Regions from separate parts of the Bacillus sp. JJ1122 genome, predicted to be linked through region 1. Evidence: predicted binding sites of a transcription regulator. Region 1 holds the regulator's gene; each other region holds the start of a gene.
The links. Region 1 encodes Rex, which represses fermentation and respiration genes when NADH is low (regulators of the CRP and FNR family bind a similar motif). Its sites were predicted from a motif close to TTGTGAAATATTTCACAA; they were not measured.
Positions count from the first base shown of each region.

Region 1 (5,272 bases):
CTATCCACAACGATAGTCGGAAGTAAAAAATAAATTTTCTGATTTTCTTGTGGATATCTTGTTGGATTTTGTGTGTTTCTGTGTATAATGTGGATAAATTACGCTTATTTTGTGGATAATGTGGAAAAGTCTCTGGATAAGCCATAAATCAATCTTTCTTATGTGAATAACTTTGTGAACAAAAAGTCCCGGAATTCATCTGGGACTTTTTTTGTGGATTAATATAGATTTTTTATTAAATGACAAGGTTTTTTTATTAAAAATCTAGTAAATCAATCGTGCTCCCTCAAAACCTCTAATGCTAATTGTTGAATAAAATAGTTGAGCATCTGATATTAACAAATCTTGGACAAAGTAATCTCATTTATTGGCGATAGTGGAGGTTATAATGGCGGAAAACCCAATATATTAGCGGAAATCCAATATATTAGACGAAAATTTATATATATTGGCGAAATACCCGATATATTGACGAACGCAAAAGGATCTTTCCAGTGACAGAGAATAGAACTATTATATGCAAATAAAAACCGGGCGACATCTCGCCGCCCGGCACATACTCTTCTATTTGTACTCTCTTAAGCCAACTCTGTCCATTCTTCCATCAATAAATCGATCTTCTCTTTGGCCGATTCAATTTTGCTGTTAATATCGGCTGCTTTTTCGTGATCCTGGAAGACATCAGGATCACATAAGAGTTCTTCGTATTCAGCTACTTCAAGCTCCAACTGCTCGATCGCTGCTTCCACTTCCTCCATGCGCCGTTTGCGCTGGCGTTCCAGCTTCTTTGATTCTTTATCCTGCTGATAGGAGCTTTTGTCTTGTTTAGAAGAATCTACAGCGCTGCTTGAAGCTTTTGCTGACTGTTCTGCGAGTGCTTTCAGCTCTTCCTGTTCGAGCTTTTTCTCGATGTAATAATCATAATCACCCAGGAACTCGGTAGCGCCAGTGCGGTCGAGCTCAATGACCTTTGTGGCGATCCTGTTTATAAAATAACGGTCGTGGGAAACGAAAAGGATTGTGCCCGGGTAATCGATCAGTGCATTCTCTAGCACTTCCTTGCTGTCCAAATCCAAGTGGTTCGTTGGCTCATCCAGAATCAGGAAGTTGGATTTTTGCATCATCATCTTGGCGAGTGCCAGACGTGCTTTTTCACCGCCGCTGAGCGTTGAAACGATTTTTGATACATCGTCGCCTGAGAAGAGGAAATTGCCGAGAACCGTGCGAATTTCTTTTTCCGGCTTAAGTGGATATTCGTCCCAAAGCTCGTTTAGTACCTTTTTATTTGAACTTAGCTCAGCTTGTTCCTGGTCATAATAACCGATCGATACGTTTGAACCATAGTGGACGCTTCCGGCGATCGAAGGGAGCTTTTCAACGATTGTCTTTAGCAAGGTTGATTTGCCGACACCGTTTGGTCCAACTAAGGCAGTGCTATCGCCGCGAGATAGATTGAAGGAGATATTTTCCGAAACGACGTCATTACTATATCCTACAGCGAGTGAATCAGCCTTAAGGACATCGTTTCCGCTTTGGCGTTCAATCTGAAAACTGAAGGTGGCGGATTTTTCATCGCCAAGCGGCTTGTCCATCCGGTCAATCTTTTCTAGCTGTTTCCTGCGGCTTTGAGCTCTTTTAGTAGTGGAAGCACGAGCAAGGTTTCGCTGGATGAAGTCCTGGAGCTTTGAAATCTCATCCTGCTGCTTTTCAAAAAGCTTCATATCCCGTTCGTAGTTTTCAGCTTTTTGGTTTAAGTAAGAGCTGTAGTTCCCCGGAAATTTTGCCAGCTGATGGCGGGAAATTTCATATACCTGATTAACGACTTTATCAAGGAAGTAACGGTCATGGGAAACAATCAGGATTGCGCCATCATAACCCTGAAGGTATTTTTCAAGCCAAGAAAGAGTGTCGATATCAAGGTGGTTTGTCGGTTCATCCAGAATTAAAATATCCGGGCGGGTCAAAAGGAGCTTAGCTAGAGCAAGCCTTGTTTTTTGGCCTCCGCTTAATGTGGATATTTTTGTAGAATAATCAAAGGAATGGAAGTTCAGGCCATGGAGCACGGAGCGGATGTCGGCTTCATATTGATAACCGCCTTGCTCCTTGAACTGGACCTGCAAAAGATCATATTCCTTGAGAACTCTGTCATATTCAGTCTGGTTTGTCAGTATGTCAGGGTCTGACATTTTTTCCTCAAGCCGGCGCAGATCTTTTTCCATGGAATGCAGATGGTTAAAAACGCCAAGCATTTCTTCCCAGATGCTTTTTTCGGATTCGAGACCAGTATTCTGTGCCAGGTACCCGATTGTCGTCCCTTTAGGACGGATGATTTCGCCGCTGTCATGCGCCTCGTGCCCGGCGATAATCTTCAGCAGAGTCGATTTACCCGCTCCGTTGCGGCCGACTAAGGCAACACGGTCATGGGTTTGTATTTCAAACTTTATATTCGATAAAATAAGATCAGCAGCGAAATATTTTGTCAGCTGATTAACTTGTAATAGTATCATTATTATTCACCTCTATTGCCTTAGAGATAGTGTAACCCATTCACATACGCTCGGCAATATATGAGACCCACCAAAGACAAGGAATGACAAGGAATTTGTGAACTCAGCAACAAAGTTCACACACAACTTTGTGAAAATAGTGTATCATTTGTTTGAAGGGAGCATGAACATGGCAGAATTTACGCATTTTAACGAAGAAGGCAGAGCAAAAATGGTGGATGTCAGTGATAAACATGTGACGGTCCGCACGGCAATCGCCCATTCAAGCATAATTGTGAATGAAGATATATATATAAGAATCACAGAAAATAAGATGAAAAAGGGGGATGTACTGGCAGTTGCACAGGTAGCGGGCATCATGGCGGCCAAGAAAACGTCGGAAATCATTCCAATGTGCCATCCACTTCCATTAACAGGCATTGACCTTAGCTTCGATTGGGAGCAAAATGGAAATGACTATATTTTAAATATCACCGCATCTGTTAAAACAAAAGGGAATACAGGGGTGGAAATGGAAGCGTTAACAGCAGCTTCAGCATGTGCGCTGACTGTTTATGATATGTGCAAGGCCGTTGACAAAGGCATGGTGATCGGCAAGACGTATTTAGTCGAAAAAACCGGCGGGAAAAATGGCGATTTTAAGAGAGAAGAGAAGCTTAAATAGAAATTTTGATTGGGTGGAGGATGGAGAATGATGAACGAACCTATGAAAATTCCGCAGGCAACCGCAAAACGCTTGCCGCTTTATTACCGTTTCTTATTGAACTTACATTCTTCAGGTAAACAAAGGGTTTCATCTGCAGAGTTAAGTGAAGCGGTAAAAGTGGATTCAGCGACAATCAGAAGGGATTTTTCTTATTTTGGAGCCTTAGGTAAAAAGGGGTACGGCTACAATGTGAATTATCTCCTGACATTTTTCCGAAAGACACTTGATCAGGACGAGCTGACCAAAGTAGCACTGATCGGGGTCGGAAATCTTGGAACAGCATTTTTAAATTATAATTTCTCAAAAAATAATAATACGAAAATCGAAATAGCTTTTGATGTGGATGAGGCAAAAGTAGGCACCGTTATGGGTGACGTGCCTGTCTATCACATGGATGAGCTGGACAAAAAAGTTGTCGAGGAAGGCATACAGGTGGCCATCCTTACCGTGCCGTCTGCGGTAGCCCAGCCTATTACCGACCGATTAGTCCAGGCGAATATCAAGGGAATCCTGAATTTTACGCCTGCACGATTGAATGTACCGGACTCCATCAGGATTCACCATATTGACCTGTCTGTAGAACTGCAATCATTAATTTATTTCCTAAAGCATTATCCGACCAATACAGACACAGAAGAATGATATGAAAAATAGCCTCTTCGGGATGAAGAGGCTATTTTTTCTGGATTTGTTTAAGTTTGAGATGGAGCAGGATCATCCGGATGCCGGAACCGAAGTCGAAGGTCGCGAGCATAACGAGGAGATAAGTGAAAAATCCCCATCCGGTTTCGCTGACATTCTGGATGGCGAAGTAGGTGAACAAGCTGCCTAGCAAGATGTAGACAATGCCTGAAAATAAAGGCGATTGCTTCATAACTTAAAGTCCCCCAATAAAGCTTTGAATTTTTTCTGCTTCTCTTATCATTCTCTCGATATCTTCCCTGAATACGGATTGAAGCAGGACAACGAACGTATTCATTGTGACATGGGCGATGATTGGAACGATGATGCGCTTAGTTTTTACATAAAGGAATGCAAAGGTAAAGCCCATGGCCGAATAAAGGATGACATGCTCGGGCTCCATATGAGCAAGCGCAAAAATCACTGAACTGATCAATGCGGCAAAAAAGAAGTTCATTTTCTTATGAAGGCTTCCGAAGATAATTTTACGGAAGACGATTTCTTCCAAAATCGGCCCGATGATCGAGCTGACAAGAATCACAACAGGGAAGCTCTCAATGAGGTTGATGATCTCCTGAGTATTTTCAGAGCCCATTTCGATTCCGAGCAGCCTTTCAATGTTGGCTGCAAAGGATTGAGCCAATAATGCCAGGAATACCCCTGCAACGGCCCAGGCAGCCGAGCTTGCTGGCGATGCCATTCCGCGCAAATCTGCCTGCATCTTGGATTCTTTCCGTAAAATAAGCAGCACGATGATCAATGTAAGGGTAAAACTGATGACAAGCCAGAAAGGAATCGATAGGGTTTCCATTTCCTTAAGGCTTTTGCCCATACCCTTACCTATAAAGGCTACGAGCGGAATGCCGACCAGGCTTGAAAGCTGCATGACGATATAGGCGATGATAATGTACCAGTATTCTTTTTTCAATATGAAAAACTCCTTTTAGGCCTTTTCAAAAACGTAATGACTTTATATACGTTTTAATATGATAAAAGTTCCGCAATGTTATCTCTCCATTTTACTAGTAAGCAGCTTGAAAGTTCAAATCGCAGGATGCTGCTTAAAATAATTGGTTAAATTTCCGCGGGGGCCGCATACTCTTTAAGGTGGTCTTTTTTAAACAAGCTTAATAATAAAATTTGAAGAAATCTGCTGTCGGACATTGGAGAAAGGGAACGAAATATAGTCCTTGCTGTCACTGGATTTCTGGCATGGAACCTTATATAAAATTTATAAAAAAAATTGGACTTCATGCTTGCAAAAAAAATAGAGATTCATTAATATAGAAATTGTGTTAGCACTCGATTGAGGAGAGTGCTAATAAAAAACTAATCTACATATATTTGAGGAGGTTGATTCACTTGATCAAGCCATTAG
Region 1 covers NZ_JBALQL010000028.1:16,281-21,552, reverse strand. Annotated here, with positions in the region: gene tsaD (tRNA (adenosine(37)-N6)-threonylcarbamoyltransferase complex transferase subunit TsaD) at 1-26, shown strand, start outside; gene V7201_RS16970 (ABC-F family ATP-binding cassette domain-containing protein) at 579-2,507, opposite strand; gene moaC (cyclic pyranopterin monophosphate synthase MoaC) at 2,677-3,171, shown strand; gene V7201_RS16960 (redox-sensing transcriptional repressor Rex) at 3,199-3,855, shown strand; gene V7201_RS16955 (YdiK family protein) at 3,887-4,087, opposite strand; gene V7201_RS16950 (CPBP family intramembrane glutamic endopeptidase) at 4,091-4,822, opposite strand; gene groES (co-chaperone GroES) at 5,257-5,272, shown strand, end outside.

Region 2 (5,272 bases), on a different contig from region 1:
ACCTTCAGGAAAGACTTGAGGCACAAATTTTGAATAACACTTTCGAACAAATTGTGAAACTGCTGTTAAGGCTTGGAGAGCTGCATGGAGAAAAACAGGAAAATGGCAAAATAGTTCTAAAGTCAGATTTTACAAATAAAGATTTGGCAAACATGATTGGTACGACTAGGGAAACAGTAAGCAGGACCCTAACCAAAATGAAGAAGGATGGGCTTATTTTTAACGACCATCATGGAAATATGATTTTGGATACTGAGTTATTGTTGAATGAACTTATTTAATGGATGCTTCTTCAAGAATACACAAACCCGCTGCACTAATGCAGCGGGCTTTTTCCATTATTCTTTTATTCTGTCTTGCTTAATTGCATCATTGTTTCCATATCTTCCTGAGCTGTTGTGATCAGTTTCAAATTAAAGGTATCCTGAAGCACCTGCATCACACCTTCAGAAATGAACTCAGGCGGCTTTGGTCCAATACGGATATCCTGGATGCCCAGGCTGAACAGTCCCAGAAGTATGGCTACTGCTTTTTGCTCGAACCAGGAAAGGACGATGCTCACTGGAAGTTCATTCACATCACATTCAAAAGCGTCTGCTAATGCTTTAGCAATCTTAACGGTGGAAACCGAGTTATTACATTGCCCGAGGTCAAGGTATCTTGGTATATCCGTACCTGGAACGACTCCGTAATCAACATCGTTAAATCGGAACTTACCGCAGGAAGTAGTCAGAATTACGGCCTCCGGAGGAAGCGATGTTGCAAGCTCACGGTAGTATTCGCCACCCTTTCCTGGCGCGTCGCAGCCTGCTATGACGAAAAAGCGTTTTATCTTTCCATCTTTCACTGCCTGGATGACTTCAGGCGCGAGACCGAGCACAGTTTCGTGATGGAAACCTGTTACTAACGTTTCTTCAGAGTCCATATTGGCTTCTGGAAGCTCCAATGCTTTTTCAATCAACAAGGTGAAATCATCATTTTCTATTTTCCTAACATTTTCAAGCCCCGCCACTTCGTATGTAAACATACGGTCAGCGTAGGACCCTTTAATTGGCATAACGCAGTTTGTTGTCGCAAGAATCGCACCAGGGAATTTTTCAAACAGCCGGCGCTGGTCAAACCATGCCTTCCCGATGTTCCCTTTAAGATGCGAATATTTTTTCAATGCTGGATAGCCATGGGCAGGCAGCATCTCTGAGTGAGTATAAATATTAATGCCTTTTCCTTCTGTCTGTTTAAGCAGTTCTTCAAGGGCGAATAAATTATGCCCTGTTACAACGATGCACTTTCCTTCAATCTTATTCTGGCTTACACGAACTGGCTGTGGAATGCCCAGACGGCTAGTATGTGCTTCATCAAGCATTTCCATTACCCGCACTGCTGATTGGCCAACTTTCATAGCCATATCTATATGCTCCTGAACATTGAAGTTGGAATTGGTTAATGTCATATAGAGTGCTTCGTGAGTAGTTGCGTCTACAAATGGGTCTGTAAATCCAAGCTGGTTAGCATGTGTCCTATAAGCAGCAATCCCTTTTAAGGCAAAAATAATTGTATCCTGCAGACTCGCAATTGTTTCATCTTTTCCGCAAACTCCTACGACTTTACAGCCGCCAGTTGGTGTCTGTTCACATTGGTAACAAAACATGTATATACCCCTCTTCTGCTAATTTACTGTTTCAGCATACAAAGGAACACCAAATGGTTATGTGACCTAAATCACACTAAAAGCATTTTTCACAAAGTGTTCAAAAAATAATGGCGGAAAACAGAAAACAATAAGGGTTTAGTTTTAAAAGATTATTTGGAAAATGAACAAGGACATTCCGTCTCACATATTCTATTATAAGATACTTGCAGAGGAGGAAGAGACACGATGGCACCTAACCATCCTGATCGCCCAAAGAGACATGAAGCCCTGGAACAATGGTTTAAATCAATGAATCAAATCATACAGGAAAAACCTGTGAAAGGAATATTGCAAAGTATTGATGATTTCTTCAGACAGCCATTCCCCTATTCTCCAATTCATATTGACTTATATGAAACAGACACAGAATATGAGGTAACAGCTGAATTGCCTGGTATAAAAAAAGACCAGATTTCCATCGACGTGGTTAACAACTCGTTAACGATCACTGTGAATAAATCTGAGTCGTCTACGGAATTGAACGATATCACCCAAACACAAAGGCATAGGTCCTCAATGCAAAGGTCAAGCAGGACTATCCCATTTTCACAGCCTATTAACGAGAGGAAAATAAGGGCTTCCTACATTGATGGGCTGCTCAAAATAAAAATTGCTAAGAAACCAGGCAAGAAAATTGATATTATAATAGATCAAGACTAAAAAAAGCAGGCAATCGCCTGCTTTTGCTTTTACACTTTAAACATTCCGCCGAGCCCTTTAACCAAAGACGATACCTGAGTCACCGCATTCATCATCTGACCTGCAGTGTCTACCATCTTATTGACATCAAGATTTCCATCCTGGCTTTTAAATGAATTCATGATGGATTGCAATCCTGATGGCTGCTTTGGCATAAATGCCTGCTGTGGATAAGGATTGTAATTTTGAATATCTGGCTGCTGGCTGTAGTATCCATAAATCGGGTCATCCTCTGGCTGGAGAGGATTTTGGAAAAGCATTTTTGAATAATTATTCTTTGGTTGTGCCATTGAATACTGCTGGTTCCATTGTGGATTTCCCTGCATATATGGATTGATTGAGTAATCCTGCTGTATATATTGATTTTGCCAATTGCCCTGTATGCTGTTCCACTGAGGGTTTACATATTGTTGAGGGTACGGCTGTTGCCGGTTCAAACCTTGAATGTTTCCATTCCAATTATTAGATCCTTGATAATATTGATTTTCCCAAAACTGTTGCTGATAGGCATGCGTCTTGTTCCTGCGGCCAAACATGGGCGAACATCCTCCTCCATAGATTCATTACTATATCCTATGATGTTATCGCCCAGATGGTGATAGAGATTGGAAATGCCTACCGATTTTGTCTAAACATGAAATTAATTGTCGGAAGTTTAAATTTTTGAAAAATAAATGACAATTCAATTTTCATGATACGATGAAATCAAATAATGGAGGAGGATGAAAGATGAACGTTCACGAACTTAAAAATCTCTTTGCCCAAACAAAAGAATACACTCCGGAACATGTGAATGAATTGCTTGATTTCACAAAAAAATCGTATATTCAAAATGAAATAACCATTAATGAATACCGGAACCTTGTTCGTGAGCTGGAATTGCAAGGAGCCTTCATTCCAGAAGATCAGAAAGAGTTTTCTATTTAAATATAAAATTTGAAGCTGACTCAAAAGGTCTTTGAATTAGACCTTCTGAGTCAGTTATTTTATTTTTGTAACTTTCTCTACAGCCAATATCAGACTATGCAAAATAAACTCGACAGACTGAATTTGGTCAAGGAACCTTTTCCTGCTGGTTTCCGGAAAAAAGGCTTGAACAGAAATTACTTCTATATAATCAGCGGCGGTTTCAATTTGATTTGAATGGAGATTTTTAGGTTTATGCTCGATAACCCAATTAGTCGCTGCTTCTTTCCAAAGTATTGCAGTCTCTTTCACCTCGTCTGCAAAAGGCTTAACCTCTGTATGGAAATCCCCTCTGGTGCCTTCCTGTTTTGAAAACTCATATCGCCTTAGAGCGCTCTCTGAATAATCGATCATTTTTTTGGATAATTCTATTAATTGCTGGTGCTGATTCATTTTTTCTTCCTGCTTTCCTGAAATTAACCGATTGTGATAAATATGGAGGCCAAATAAAAAGTAGCTTTTTCATATATGAAAGCTACTTAACATTGCATTTATTCTATTATATATTAAAAACCTAATTCAAGTTTTAAACCTTTTGTATCAGTTATCAACGGAGCGTTGCTGTATTTATAGGCTGATACGTTCTTTTCAAGTCCATCAAGTACAAGTTCAATTTTCTCCAGTCGCTCTGTCTGAGCAATGCACATGTCAGATCTAATTCCAGTCAGTGTATCTTGCAAATTGGCATCAGCTACTTCCAGGTTCTGAATCATATCCGTCAATATCCCTAAAATCTGTTTCTTTTCGATTCCTGATCTCATACACAATCTCTCCTAACATTGATTAATTTTAAGGTCTGTCAGATGAAGTCCTGGCGGCACAAATTCGAGTAGAGAAAAATAAAATTTATAACTAACTCATCACGCTCTTAATCTTTAATTCTCCCTTGACACTTATCTTCCTTCACAGCTGACAAAACTAGTAGGAATTCGGCAAACAAAGTGCTTTTTTATCACAAAGATTACATCCTTCGACACCTTTGGCCCGCATGAAAAAATCCCAAATGAACAAACTAATCTCGGGAGGTGTTTTTATGAATAAGAAGCAGAACAAAAAAGTGCAGAATCCAAATAATACACCTGAGAAAAAAGCAGGCTATGGTGACAAAAAACTTGACGGACCAAATCGTCCTGCAGAATGACTAAACAAAAGCAAGGGGCTCCCTTGCTTTTTGTTTTGGATTTTTTAAATTGTGGTAAATATATCCTTTAATGACACTAGTGCATGAAGTTGTTTCTGTTTTTGGAGATACCATGTTGTCAAATGAGTCGGATGTCTATGGTTTATTTCTTTGTAAAGCCATTTATGCTGAAACTTCCTCTCTTTAAACCAGTCCCCTTGTTCATGGTAATGGTGGCTGATGATCGGGTATATGCACCTTAAGTAAGGAGTGTCTCTTCTTTTGTATTCCGGAAAAAATTTTTCATAATCATGTCTTGAAGCGGTATGCTCTGTCCTCAGGGCAAATTCCAGAAATAAGGGATACTTATGCTGATCAAACAAAATCGATGCCAGTCTTTTCCCAAGGTCAATCCTTTTTTTTACAGATTTGAACCCATTAACACTTGCTCCATAAAGCTCCCCGTCACAAGTAGGAAAAAGCACTGTGCTAAAATGAAAAAAATCTTCAAATGAGAACAACCAGGTGTTAAACACCCTCTTCTTAAATACATGATGCTTGATCACTGGTTTATGGATCACATTTTGTTCATTAACGATTAACGCGATCATCAGTCTTTTCTTGTCACTTGTTTCCCAGAATCGATGCCATTCTTTCTCCATAAAAGAGGATACGTCAAGGAATTTTAACAAGTGAAACATTGGAGTGTTTTTTTTCGTCGAATAGTTGTATAAAAGGAGCTGTGAATAGGCATCACGGAAAATCAGCCAGTTTGCCCTTTCATATGTAAGGAATAA
Region 2 covers NZ_JBALQL010000006.1:227,076-232,347, forward strand. Annotated here, with positions in the region: gene V7201_RS04835 (Crp/Fnr family transcriptional regulator) at 1-281, shown strand, start outside; gene hcp (hydroxylamine reductase) at 347-1,648, opposite strand; gene V7201_RS04845 (Hsp20/alpha crystallin family protein) at 1,877-2,350, shown strand; gene V7201_RS04850 (YppG family protein) at 2,380-2,925, opposite strand; gene V7201_RS04855 (YppF family protein) at 3,119-3,316, shown strand; gene V7201_RS04860 (YppE family protein) at 3,371-3,748, opposite strand; gene V7201_RS04865 (hypothetical protein) at 3,862-4,116, opposite strand; gene V7201_RS04870 (DUF2515 domain-containing protein) at 4,541-5,272, opposite strand, start outside.
Region 2: a site for Rex is predicted at 1,708-1,725, ahead of hcp (hydroxylamine reductase). Genes of this name have one in related genera too.

Region 3 (5,272 bases), on a different contig from region 1:
TTAAAGAAGAAACAGATGGAGACTTTGAGGAAATTTGCGTATTATGCTGAACATGAAGCTATTGACAAACTGACTAAGGATGAAATTATTTCCTCTGAAATTGCAGACGCAGAAAGAAAAGATATTACTGAAGAATTAGTGAAACTTACTGAAGGGCATGAGGGTGAGAGCTGAGGTGAGTTGTTCATTATCAAAACTTAGGCTGCAAGAAATTTAGAATTAATTGAAAGGGTGCCTGCAGGCTTTGACATAAGAATTTTGTTTTTCCCAGCGTGCTATGCATTATTTCTGCACGCAGGATCTTTTTGTAGTTATCGTGGCTTTGTAAAGTCTAAAGCAGGTTGAACAGGTGAGGGGAGACCTAAGGAAACGATTCGCAGTGGACTCATTCAGAAAAAACAGCAGGGGAACGTAAACCTGCTGTCTGTTTCTCTAATTAAATTAATTCATATGATTCGTCAATAATTTGAAAGCATTCTCTACTTCATCATCTGTTGGAGGTTCTGTATCCTTAAGTGGGTATTCCAAGCCTAAAGCTTCCCATTTATACACACCTAGCTTATGGTAAGGTAAAACTTCCACCTTCTTCACATTTCCAAGAGTGGCGATGAATTCACCCAAGTGAGTGAGATCTTTCAGATCATTTGTCACCCCAGGGACCAATACATGCCGCACCCAAATAGGGACTTGATGGTCTGAAAGGTATCGGGCAAAATCCAGAATGTGATCATTTGCCATTCCTGTTAGCTTGATGTGTTTCTTTCTGTTAATATGCTTTAAATCAAGTAATACCAAATCCGTATATTTCATCAGTTCTTTCAGCTGTTCTTGGAATAATGGTGCACTTGAATAGCATCCGCCCGATGAATCAATAGCTGTATGGATACCAAGTTTCTTGCACTCCTTGAAAAGCTCTGTAAGAAAGGAAATCTGCAACAGCGGCTCACCTCCGCTGACAGTTATTCCTCCGCCTGAAGATTGGATAAAAGGAAGATAGGATTTTAAATCATCAATGATTTCGGAAACAGTCATCTGTTTTCCAGTGCCGATTTCCCAGGTATCTGCGTTATGGCAAAATTGGCAGCGCAGCAGGCACCCCTGTGTGAAGATGACATAACGGATTCCTGGTCCGTCGACAGTGCCAAATGTTTCAATAGAATGAATGTTTCCGTTCATGATGATTACTCCTTTCTGGTAAAACAGGAGTTCCTAGAGAGTAAGAGGGAACTCCATGTTCTCCGCCGCTTTCATACGGCTATTCATTACATAGATTCATGGAAAGTACGATTGATTACATCCATCTGCTGCTCGCGTGTCAGCTTGATGAAGTTTACTGCATAGCCAGATACACGGATGGTCAGCTGTGGATATTCTTCTGGGTGTTCCATGGCATTCATTAGAGTTTCTCTATTAAACACGTTAACATTTAAATGATGGCCATCTTTCATTGCGTAGCCATCGAGGATGGATACGAGATTGCTTGTGCGGCTTTCTTCCTCTTTTCCAAGCGCTTTTGGAACGATGGAGAAGGTGTTTGAGATTCCATCCATAGCATAGCTGTATGGTAGTTTTGCGACAGAAGACAGGGAAGCAAGAGTTCCTTTTGTATCCCGGCCATGCATTGGATTTGCTCCAGGAGCGAATGGCTCGCCAGCTCGTCTTCCGTCTGGTGTATTTCCAGTTTTCTTACCATATACAACGTTTGAAGTAATTGTAAGGATTGACATTGTATGCAATGAATTGCGGTAAGTTGGGTGCTTGCGCAGTTTTTTCATAAATGTTTTAACAATCTCTACTGCGATGCTGTCAACGCGGTCATCATTATTTCCGTATTTAGGGAAATCACCTTCAGTTTCGAAGTCAACTACAATGCCATTTTCATCGCGGATTACTTTAACCTTCCCGTATTTGATCGCGCTTAAAGAATCGGCTACGACGCTTAATCCCGCGATTCCAGTTGCCATGGTGCGAAGGACTTCAGTGTCATGGAGCGCCATTTCAATTCTTTCATAGCTATATTTGTCATGCATATAATGAATGATGTTTAAAGTATTGATATAGAGGCCTGCGAGCCATTCCATCACATTATCGAATTTCGCCATTACATCATTGTAGTCGAGTACTTCGTTTGTGATAGGGCTGAATCCAGGTGCAACTTGGATTTTAAGCTTCTCATCAACACCGCCATTGATCGCATATAGCAATGCTTTAGCAAGGTTTGCACGAGCCCCGAAGAATTGCATTTGTTTTCCGATTTCCATTGCAGAAACACAACAGGCGATACCATAGTCATCGCCGTATTCCGGGCGCATCAGGTCATCATTTTCGTATTGTATTGAGCTAGTTTTAATCGACATTTCCGCACAATACTTCTTAAAGTTCTCTGGAAGGCCAGGAGACCATAAAACAGTCAGGTTTGGTTCCGGAGCAGGTCCCAGATTATCTAGAGTATGAAGGAATCTGAAAGAGTTTTTCGTAACAAGTGACTTGCCGCAATGCGCCATGCCGCCGATTGATTCCGTTACCCAGGTTGGGTCACCGCTGAACAATTCATTATAATCAGGTGTTCTTGCGAATTTTACAAGTCGGAGCTTCATGACGAAGTGGTCGACCAATTCCTGTGCTTCTTGTTCAGTCAAAGTGCCGTTTAGCAGGTCGCGTTCAATGAATATGTCCAGGAAGGATGCCACACGGCCAAGGCTCATTGCCGCACCGTTTTGTTCTTTGATTGCAGCTAGATAAGCGAAGTAAACCCACTGGAAAGCTTCTGTTGCGTTAGAAGCCGGCTTTGAAATATCATAGCCATAGCTTTCAGCAAGCTTTTTCAATTCATTTAATGCACGGTATTGTTCCGAGATTTCTTCTCTGAGGCGCATAGTGTCTTCTGTCATGACACTGCTTGTCAAACCGTGGTCTTTCTTCTTCTGCTCCATAAGGAAGTCAACACCATACAGCGCAACACGGCGGTAGTCCCCAATGATGCGTCCGCGTCCATAAGCATCAGGAAGCCCAGTGATGATACCAGCTTTCCGTGCCTGGAGCATTTCCTTTGTGTATACATCGAATACACCCTGGTTATGTGTCTTGCGGAAATCAGTGAAGATTTTTTCTACTTCCTGATTCAGTTCATAACCATAAGCTTCACATGAAGCCTTAGCCATGCGAATGCCCCCGAATGGCTGCATGGAGCGTTTAAATGGCTGATCTGTCTGAAATCCAACAACCTTTTCTTTTGCTTTATCCAGATATCCAGGGCCATGAGAGGTGATTGTTGACACGACTTCTGTGTCCATATCCAAAACTCCGCCGTTCTCTCGCTCCTGCTTTGTTAATTCCATGACCTGTTGCCATAAAAGGTTTGTTTCATCGGTGGCTCCAACCAGGAAGCTTGCATTACCTGTATATTCAGTGTAGTTATTTAAGATAAAGTCGCGAACATTGATTTCTTCCTGCCAGGTACCATTTTTAAAACCTTTCCATTGTTCCATTTTAAGTCACCTCAGAAGTAATTATTTATATAACAGTTATCACACTTTCATCATACTACGACTATAACAGTTTCGGTGTGACAAAATTGTGAAAAGATGAACAAATTGTGAATACCAATAAAAAACGCGTTGTAAAAATAATTCTGAGGAAACTGTATTATATAAATATATGATTTTGTTGGATCTGTTATATAAAAAGATGTATGATAACTTATACTATCAGGAAACGTTGCCACTATGGATGTATTGTTTTGTATGTTTTGTGTCAAATTGAGTAGAAGGGGAGATGAAGAAAAAGAAAAAACAGGATGTGGAATCCTGTTCTTAGAAAGGAAGATATTAATCAACCACAATGTAAGCGATCATCGGACCGCTATTTTCTGCTTGAGTGTGTATCATACAAATAAGGCGGTAGGTTCCTTCTTTGTCAAATTGCAGAGGAACGACTGTTTCTTCCCCCTTTTTAACGATCCCTTTAATATCTGTACCTTCAATAATGAATGGGTGTTCCTTACCATTAACCCCTAAAATTTTTAATCGGACTTTTTCTCCTTTTTCAACAAAGATGGTTCCTGGATCCCAACGGTAAGCCTCAATTTCTTTACCATCTTCTTTAGATGATTTAAATTCACCGGTTACCAGGTGAATCTCCCGGATTGTTTCTTTTTGCTGGCTAATAGCTGGAGTGGCATCAGAGTTGAAGTTCATCCAAAATGATCCGATTATAGCAAGAAGAGCTAGGACACCAACTAAGTATAATGCACTTTTTTTCACAACGAAGAAATGCATATTTTCACCTCCTTTTTTAATATTTATGCTCGTCCATATAAAGAACTTGTCTAAATTTTTCAGGTTTATCGGTGTTTTTTTAAAAGGGAATAGACTGAAACCAGTTAACAAACCATAAATTAGAGAAAATGTAAGGAGGAAGCTATGTACCGTTTATTCACACATAATGATCTCGACGGAGTTGCCTGCGGAATTCTTTTTAGGCTTGCCTTTGGAGAGAGGGTGGACGTTCGATATAATTCCGTTTCTGGGCTAAATTTTCAGGTGGAGCGATATTTTGAAAGAATGAATGACAAAATGAAGAGAGAAGATTTATTGTTCATTACCGATCTTTCTGTTAATGGTGAGATCGCTGAAAAAATAAATGAATTTGTTTTAGCTGGAGGTAAAGCGAAGCTGATTGACCACCATAAAACAGCGTTGCATTTCAATGATTACACATGGGGCGATGTTAAAGTAGAGGACCAAAATGGGACGCTCACAAGTGCTGCTTCGCTCGTATATGAATATCTAATTAATGAGAGCCATTTGCAAAAAAATGGTTCAATAGATGAATTTGTAGAACTGGTCAGGCAGTATGATACTTGGGATTGGGATATTCTCAAAAATTACAAGGCGAAAAACTTAAATGATTTATTTTTTATGATATCGATAGAAGATTTTGAAGATCGGATTGTTCCGCGTCTCCAGGCAGGAGATCATTTTGAATTTGATGAATTTGAACAAAAACTGCTGGAAATGGAAGAAGATAAAATTGAACGATATATTAGAAGGAAGAAGCGTGAAATAGTACAGATTAACACAAATGGACTTTATGGAGGAATTGTACATGCTGAATCCTATCATTCTGAATTGGGTAATGAATTAGGAAAAGAATTCCGGCATCTGGATTATATAGCCATTATCAATTTAGGTGGCAAGAAAATCAGTTTCAGAACCATACACGACGATGTAGATGTTTCAGCTGTTGCAGGAGAGTTTGGCGGTGGTGGTCA
Region 3 covers NZ_JBALQL010000006.1:38,955-44,226, reverse strand. Annotated here, with positions in the region: gene V7201_RS03855 (cation:proton antiporter) at 1-174, shown strand, start outside; gene pflA (pyruvate formate-lyase-activating protein) at 442-1,176, opposite strand; gene pflB (formate C-acetyltransferase) at 1,263-3,488, opposite strand; gene V7201_RS03840 (cupredoxin domain-containing protein) at 3,828-4,277, opposite strand; gene V7201_RS03835 (DHH family phosphoesterase) at 4,422-5,272, shown strand, end outside.
Region 3: a site for Rex is predicted at 3,575-3,592, ahead of pflB (formate C-acetyltransferase). Genes of this name have one in related genera too.

Region 4 (5,272 bases), on a different contig from region 1:
AAGGTCTTGAGTGGGCGGTTGAACCATATAATAATTTTACGGTGCTTCGAGCACAGTTCGACCAATGGTTCGCCCAGAAAGCTGTTGAGGCCGGTGCACTCCTGATCAATGAGACAGTCGTGACAGAATGTATGGTTGAGAACGGCAAAGTGGTCGGGGTTCGCACAGATCGTCCAGATGGAGAGGCATTTGCTGATGTCGTTGTCCTCGCGGATGGTGTCAACTCATTGCTTTCCAAGCAGCTCGGCTTTCACAGGGAATTCCGTCCTGATGAGGTCGCATTGACTGTCATGGAAGTTGTTAATCTTCCAAAGGAAAAAATAAATGAACGATTCAATCTTGAAGGGAACCATGGAACAACAATTGAGATTTTCGGGGATTCAACAAAAGGAAACCTAGGTACAGCTTTTCTTTATACAAACAAAGATAGCTTGAATATCGGGGTCGGAACAACACTTTCAAGTATGATAAAAGCAAAGCTGAAACCATATGAACTGCTGGATTATTTGAAAAAACATCCGATGGTTCGCCCTTATCTTGAAGGAGGAGAGTCAGCCGAGTACCTTGCCCACCTGATTCCAGAAGGAGGCTATCATTCCGTTCCACGCGTGGCCGGAAATGGTGTGCTTGTGGTGGGGGATGCAGCACAGCTTGTAAACGCCATCCATCGCGAAGGCTCCAACATGGCTATGGCTTCAGGGAAAATGGCTGCAGAAGCTATCGTCGAAGCGAAGAAGGATGGTAACTTCAGTGAAAAGAGCCTGAATCGGTATAAAGAAGCCTTATATGGAAGCTTCATCATCAAGGACCTTGAAAAATACAAGGATGCTGCCCACACATTTGAGAAGTATCCGCAGTACTTTAAAGAGTACCTGCCGATGGTGAATCAGGCAATGAGCAAATTCTTTACGGTAGACGGAACACCGAAAAAAGAAAAGCAAAAAGAAATCATGCGCAGCATGACTGCTGAAAAAGGAACATTTAAGGTAATGCAGGACATCTATCGTGCATGGAAGGCGGTGAAATAATGTCAACGACTAACATCGAGGAAAAACAATATCTCTTAAGGTTTAAGTGTGACACAAAATCGCATCTCACTGTACTTGATCATGACGTCTGTATGACTCAATGCCCTGACAAACTCTGTACTGTTTTCTGCCCTGCGGAAGTATACAAATGGGAAGGTAAACGGATGCAGGTCGGTTATGAAGGCTGCCATGAATGCGGCAGCTGCAGGATCGGCTGTCCGTATCAGAACATTAAATGGGAATATCCAAAAGGCGGTCACGGAATCGTATTCAGGCTTGCTTAAACAACATATACGAAAAAAGCTGGTGGAGTGTCCACCAGCTTTTTTGCGATTGTAAGTAAAAAGAATGGAGGACTTTTGGTTTGACGAGGAATTGTCTCTAGATAAGTTATAGGAGCGCATTTTAGGATTGGTGAGGTGGAAAATCGTTCCTAGACAGGTTTGAGGAGTGTATTCAAGAATGGAAAAAGAAAGCAAGGTACTACCATAAAGTTATGTTATTTTGAGATTTTATTATATTCCTCATATGTAAGTTAATTCACAAATGGGTTCAAAAAGAGAAGAGCTAAATGAGAGGGGGTAGCTGAGGGAGCTAGCTGATTTTTTCTTGGAGCATTACGGTGTGAAGCTGGTCATTTCGGACTTCTAATTCTATATTCCTGGCAGCTTCCATAGCTTCATCAAAACGGTCATAGGAATCAGAAGAGAAAATTGGTGTGTAGGCGTCGTAGAATCCAGCTGAATCTGATTTATATATTATAACATTCCAGTGGTAATATTCTTTGTCACCAACTTGATAGCCTTGAAGCCCAATCAATAAGTGTGTATGAAGCAAATCAGGGTGAATGTCCAAGTAAGTTTTCTTATCACTATTGCCGGCTTGGATTAAAGCTTTCTCATAAAAATCACGGTAATCTGCGTTTTGCAAGGTTAGTTCACTCCTTTTACTATAAATTATAACTTTATTATATGTAAGGATTTCAGAAATTTGAAGGTAAATTGTTAAAATTTTTAGAAATTTTAACTAAATGTCATTTTTTCTTCACTTTTATCCGAGAATTCAATAGTTGTGATGCCCATCACAACTTAAAGAATAATTGGATTTTATACTATAAGTAATTAAAGAATAGGAGGTCGATGAAGATGTCTGGCTGCATGAGTGGACTAAATCAAGATTCCAGTTTTGCATTATCCGAGGGTCTACAGCAATTAAAGAGTGAGCACCCGCCATTGCTTAATAGGCTTGAAGAATTGTTGAATCTTTGTGTGAAAATAGAAGAAGGCGTGCAAATTGAGGAGAATTTCAATAAGCTGCGTCCTGCAGTGGTTGAGTTTCTTGCCGAGCTGGAACCGCATTCGGAGCGTGAAGAAGGAGTGCTGTTTGAGATGATGGCTGCACATATCGGCAGAGAAATGGGGCCGGTTGCTGTAATGGAATATGAGCATGATCAGGCTAAAAGATTCATAGGAACATTCCTTCACAACACCAAGAATGGAACTGGAGAATTACCAAAAGAGCAAATGATCCAAAATGCACAATTAATCAAAGATGCAAATTACACCCTTGTCAGCCATTTTTCAAAAGAGGAAAGCATTTTGTTTCCGATGGCAGAAAATCTGTTGACAGAAGATGAAAAGCAGGAACTGGCTGCGCGGATAAAATTAATCTAATTCCATAACAAAAGGGGTGATGCAGGGAATTTAGAACCCTCGCATCACCCCTCTTTAATATAGTGTTAAAAGCTGGCTCATCAAAATACTCATTCAGCCTGATGCGGAGCATCTTTCAGCACCGAAAAGAATCTTGAACCTGCTTTTGCATGAAATACCGTAACAAGAAAAGTTATTATGCTTCTGTTATCGTAACTAATTTTATGTCCTTGGTATCGAATCGGTGAAATACATTATCTTCACAGGTAAATTCTATGATACCCTCATAATCCTTAGCGTCCTGGATGGCATCAGAAATATTTTCTACCTCGATAGGACGTGATACAGAAAAATCTTTTTCGAAAAAATAGTTGATGTTAAATTTAGACATGTTAATCTCCCTTCCTGATGTGCTCCTTACATTATTCCTTAAGCAGAGGATGCCTAAACGTAAATCAACAAATGGAAAATTTTTTAATTGTTCCATTTCGCAAGCTTCGCGTCAGATGGAAGGAATAGTGTCATTATGCCTAACAACGGTAGGAAGCCGACACCCATGATCATTTTAGGCAAGCCAATCAAATCGGCTAAAGATCCGAGGCCTACTGAACCAATTGCTCCCATTCCAAAAGCCAGCCCTACTGTCAGACCTGCCATGGTGCCTATCTTGCCTGGAACTAGCTCTTGTGCATAAACGACTGTGACCGAAAAACTCGACATCAAGATAAAGCCGCTGACAGTTAACAGGATAAATGCCACGGTAAATGGAACAAATGGAATGATGGCTGACAAAGGTGCTGTCGCTACCATGGAGATAAAAATAATATTCTTTTTCCCAAAACGATCTGCGAGCGGACCGCCAAAAAAAGTGCCGACTGCTCCAGCTACAAGGAAGGCAAACAGGAACAGCTGGGATTCTTTTATTGTCAGGCCATATTTATCAATTGCATAGAACGCATAAAAATTAGTCATTCCTGATATATACCATGAACGGGCGAAAATCAAAAATAGAATCAGGATAAGTGCTATTTTAATATTTTTCGAGATTCCTTTGTTGTCTTGTTTGCTGACTTGCTTAACTTTTGAAGTAATTTTCTCGAAATCCAGTTTTCGGGTATACCAGGAAGCAATATACACAAGCAAGGCAACTGCAAATGCAGCCACTATCGTGAACCATGCTGCACCAATCTGGCCAAGCGGCACAAGTATGAGTGCTGTGATCAACGGAGCGAGTGCTTGACCCGAATTCCCTCCAACCTGGTAGATTGATTGGGCAAGTCCTCGGTGTGGTCCTGCCGCCATATATGCAACTCTTGAACCTTCGGGGTGAAAAACGGCCGATCCGAGTCCGATGAACAGAACTGAAAGTATGACGAATTCAAAGCTTGGGGCAAAAGCCAGACCTAATACACCGAACATTGTAGATGTCAAGCCAAGTGGCAGAGCATATGGCATCGGTTTCTTATCAGTCGCCATGCCTATCACAGGCTGAAGAACTGAGGAAACAATGTTAAGGGAAAAGCCGATTATGCCTAACTGTGTAAATGTTAAACCCATCGACTTTTCAAGAATTGGAAACATTGCAGGTATAACTGATTGGATGGAGTCATTCAACAAATGCACTAACCCGATGATGAAAAGAATTTTATAAGCTGTCTCGTTTTGTTTTTGTGGTTTTAATTTGACAGCTGCTGCAGATTGGCTCATGGTCGTCTCCTTTGAAAATTATTTCGATTTCCTACATTTTATTTTACATAAAAAGTCTGCAGATAAAAATAGCTTTTCTAACGAAAAATATGATGTAATATATTTTGAGTATTAAGAAAAGATAAAAAACAAAGGGGGAAATGGCAGATGGAAAAAGTAGTAGAAAGATTAATGACCGATCAGCTGCTGAACAAATTTTTAAATTTATTCGGATTAGAACCTGAATTTAAAAAGCTCGGAGATTTTGAGAACTATGTATTTGAAACCTACAAAAATGGAAAGGCCTTTATCTTAAGGATCACTCATAGCTCACACCGAAGCGGGAAGGAAATTGATTCAGAAATGGATTGGATGAGACACCTCCACCAGTCAGGTTTGTCCATCCCAGAAGTTTACTCGTCAATTAATGGACTATTTGTGGAACCATTGCTTGCCGAAGATGGGAGTGAATTTTACGGATGCCTGTATTCCAAGGCTGAAGGTGAACCAGTGAATGTCCGCTCTGAAAAGTTCGATTCTCAACTGTTTGAGGCCTGGGGGGAAACAACTGCTTTGATGCATAAGGCTACTAAATCCTATAGGCCTTCCGAGGGGATAACAGTAAGGAGCAGCTGGAATCAAGATGAATTGCTGGAGGTGGAAAAATACTTTCCGGCAGAGGATGCCCAATTGGTTGGAAACGCCTACGAATTGTTTGATACTCTCTCCAAGCTTCCTCAAAATCTGGATACATACGGATTAATTCATACAGATATCCACTCAGGAAACTTTTTTTACGATGGTGAGAAAATTCACGTATTTGATTTCGATGATGCCTGTTATTTTTGGTTTGCATCTGACATTGCCATTCCTTTATTTTACTCCATTTTTTATAAAATCCCGCCA
Region 4 covers NZ_JBALQL010000047.1:33,645-38,916, forward strand. Annotated here, with positions in the region: gene V7201_RS22250 (FAD-dependent oxidoreductase) at 1-1,028, shown strand, start outside; gene V7201_RS22255 (4Fe-4S dicluster domain-containing protein) at 1,028-1,312, shown strand; gene V7201_RS22260 (hypothetical protein) at 1,623-1,958, opposite strand; gene V7201_RS22265 (hemerythrin domain-containing protein) at 2,174-2,701, shown strand; gene V7201_RS22270 (hypothetical protein) at 2,877-3,071, opposite strand; gene V7201_RS22275 (MFS transporter) at 3,155-4,387, opposite strand; gene V7201_RS22280 (phosphotransferase enzyme family protein) at 4,535-5,272, shown strand, end outside.
Region 4: a site for Rex is predicted at 2,098-2,115, ahead of V7201_RS22265 (hemerythrin domain-containing protein). Genes of this name have one in related genera too.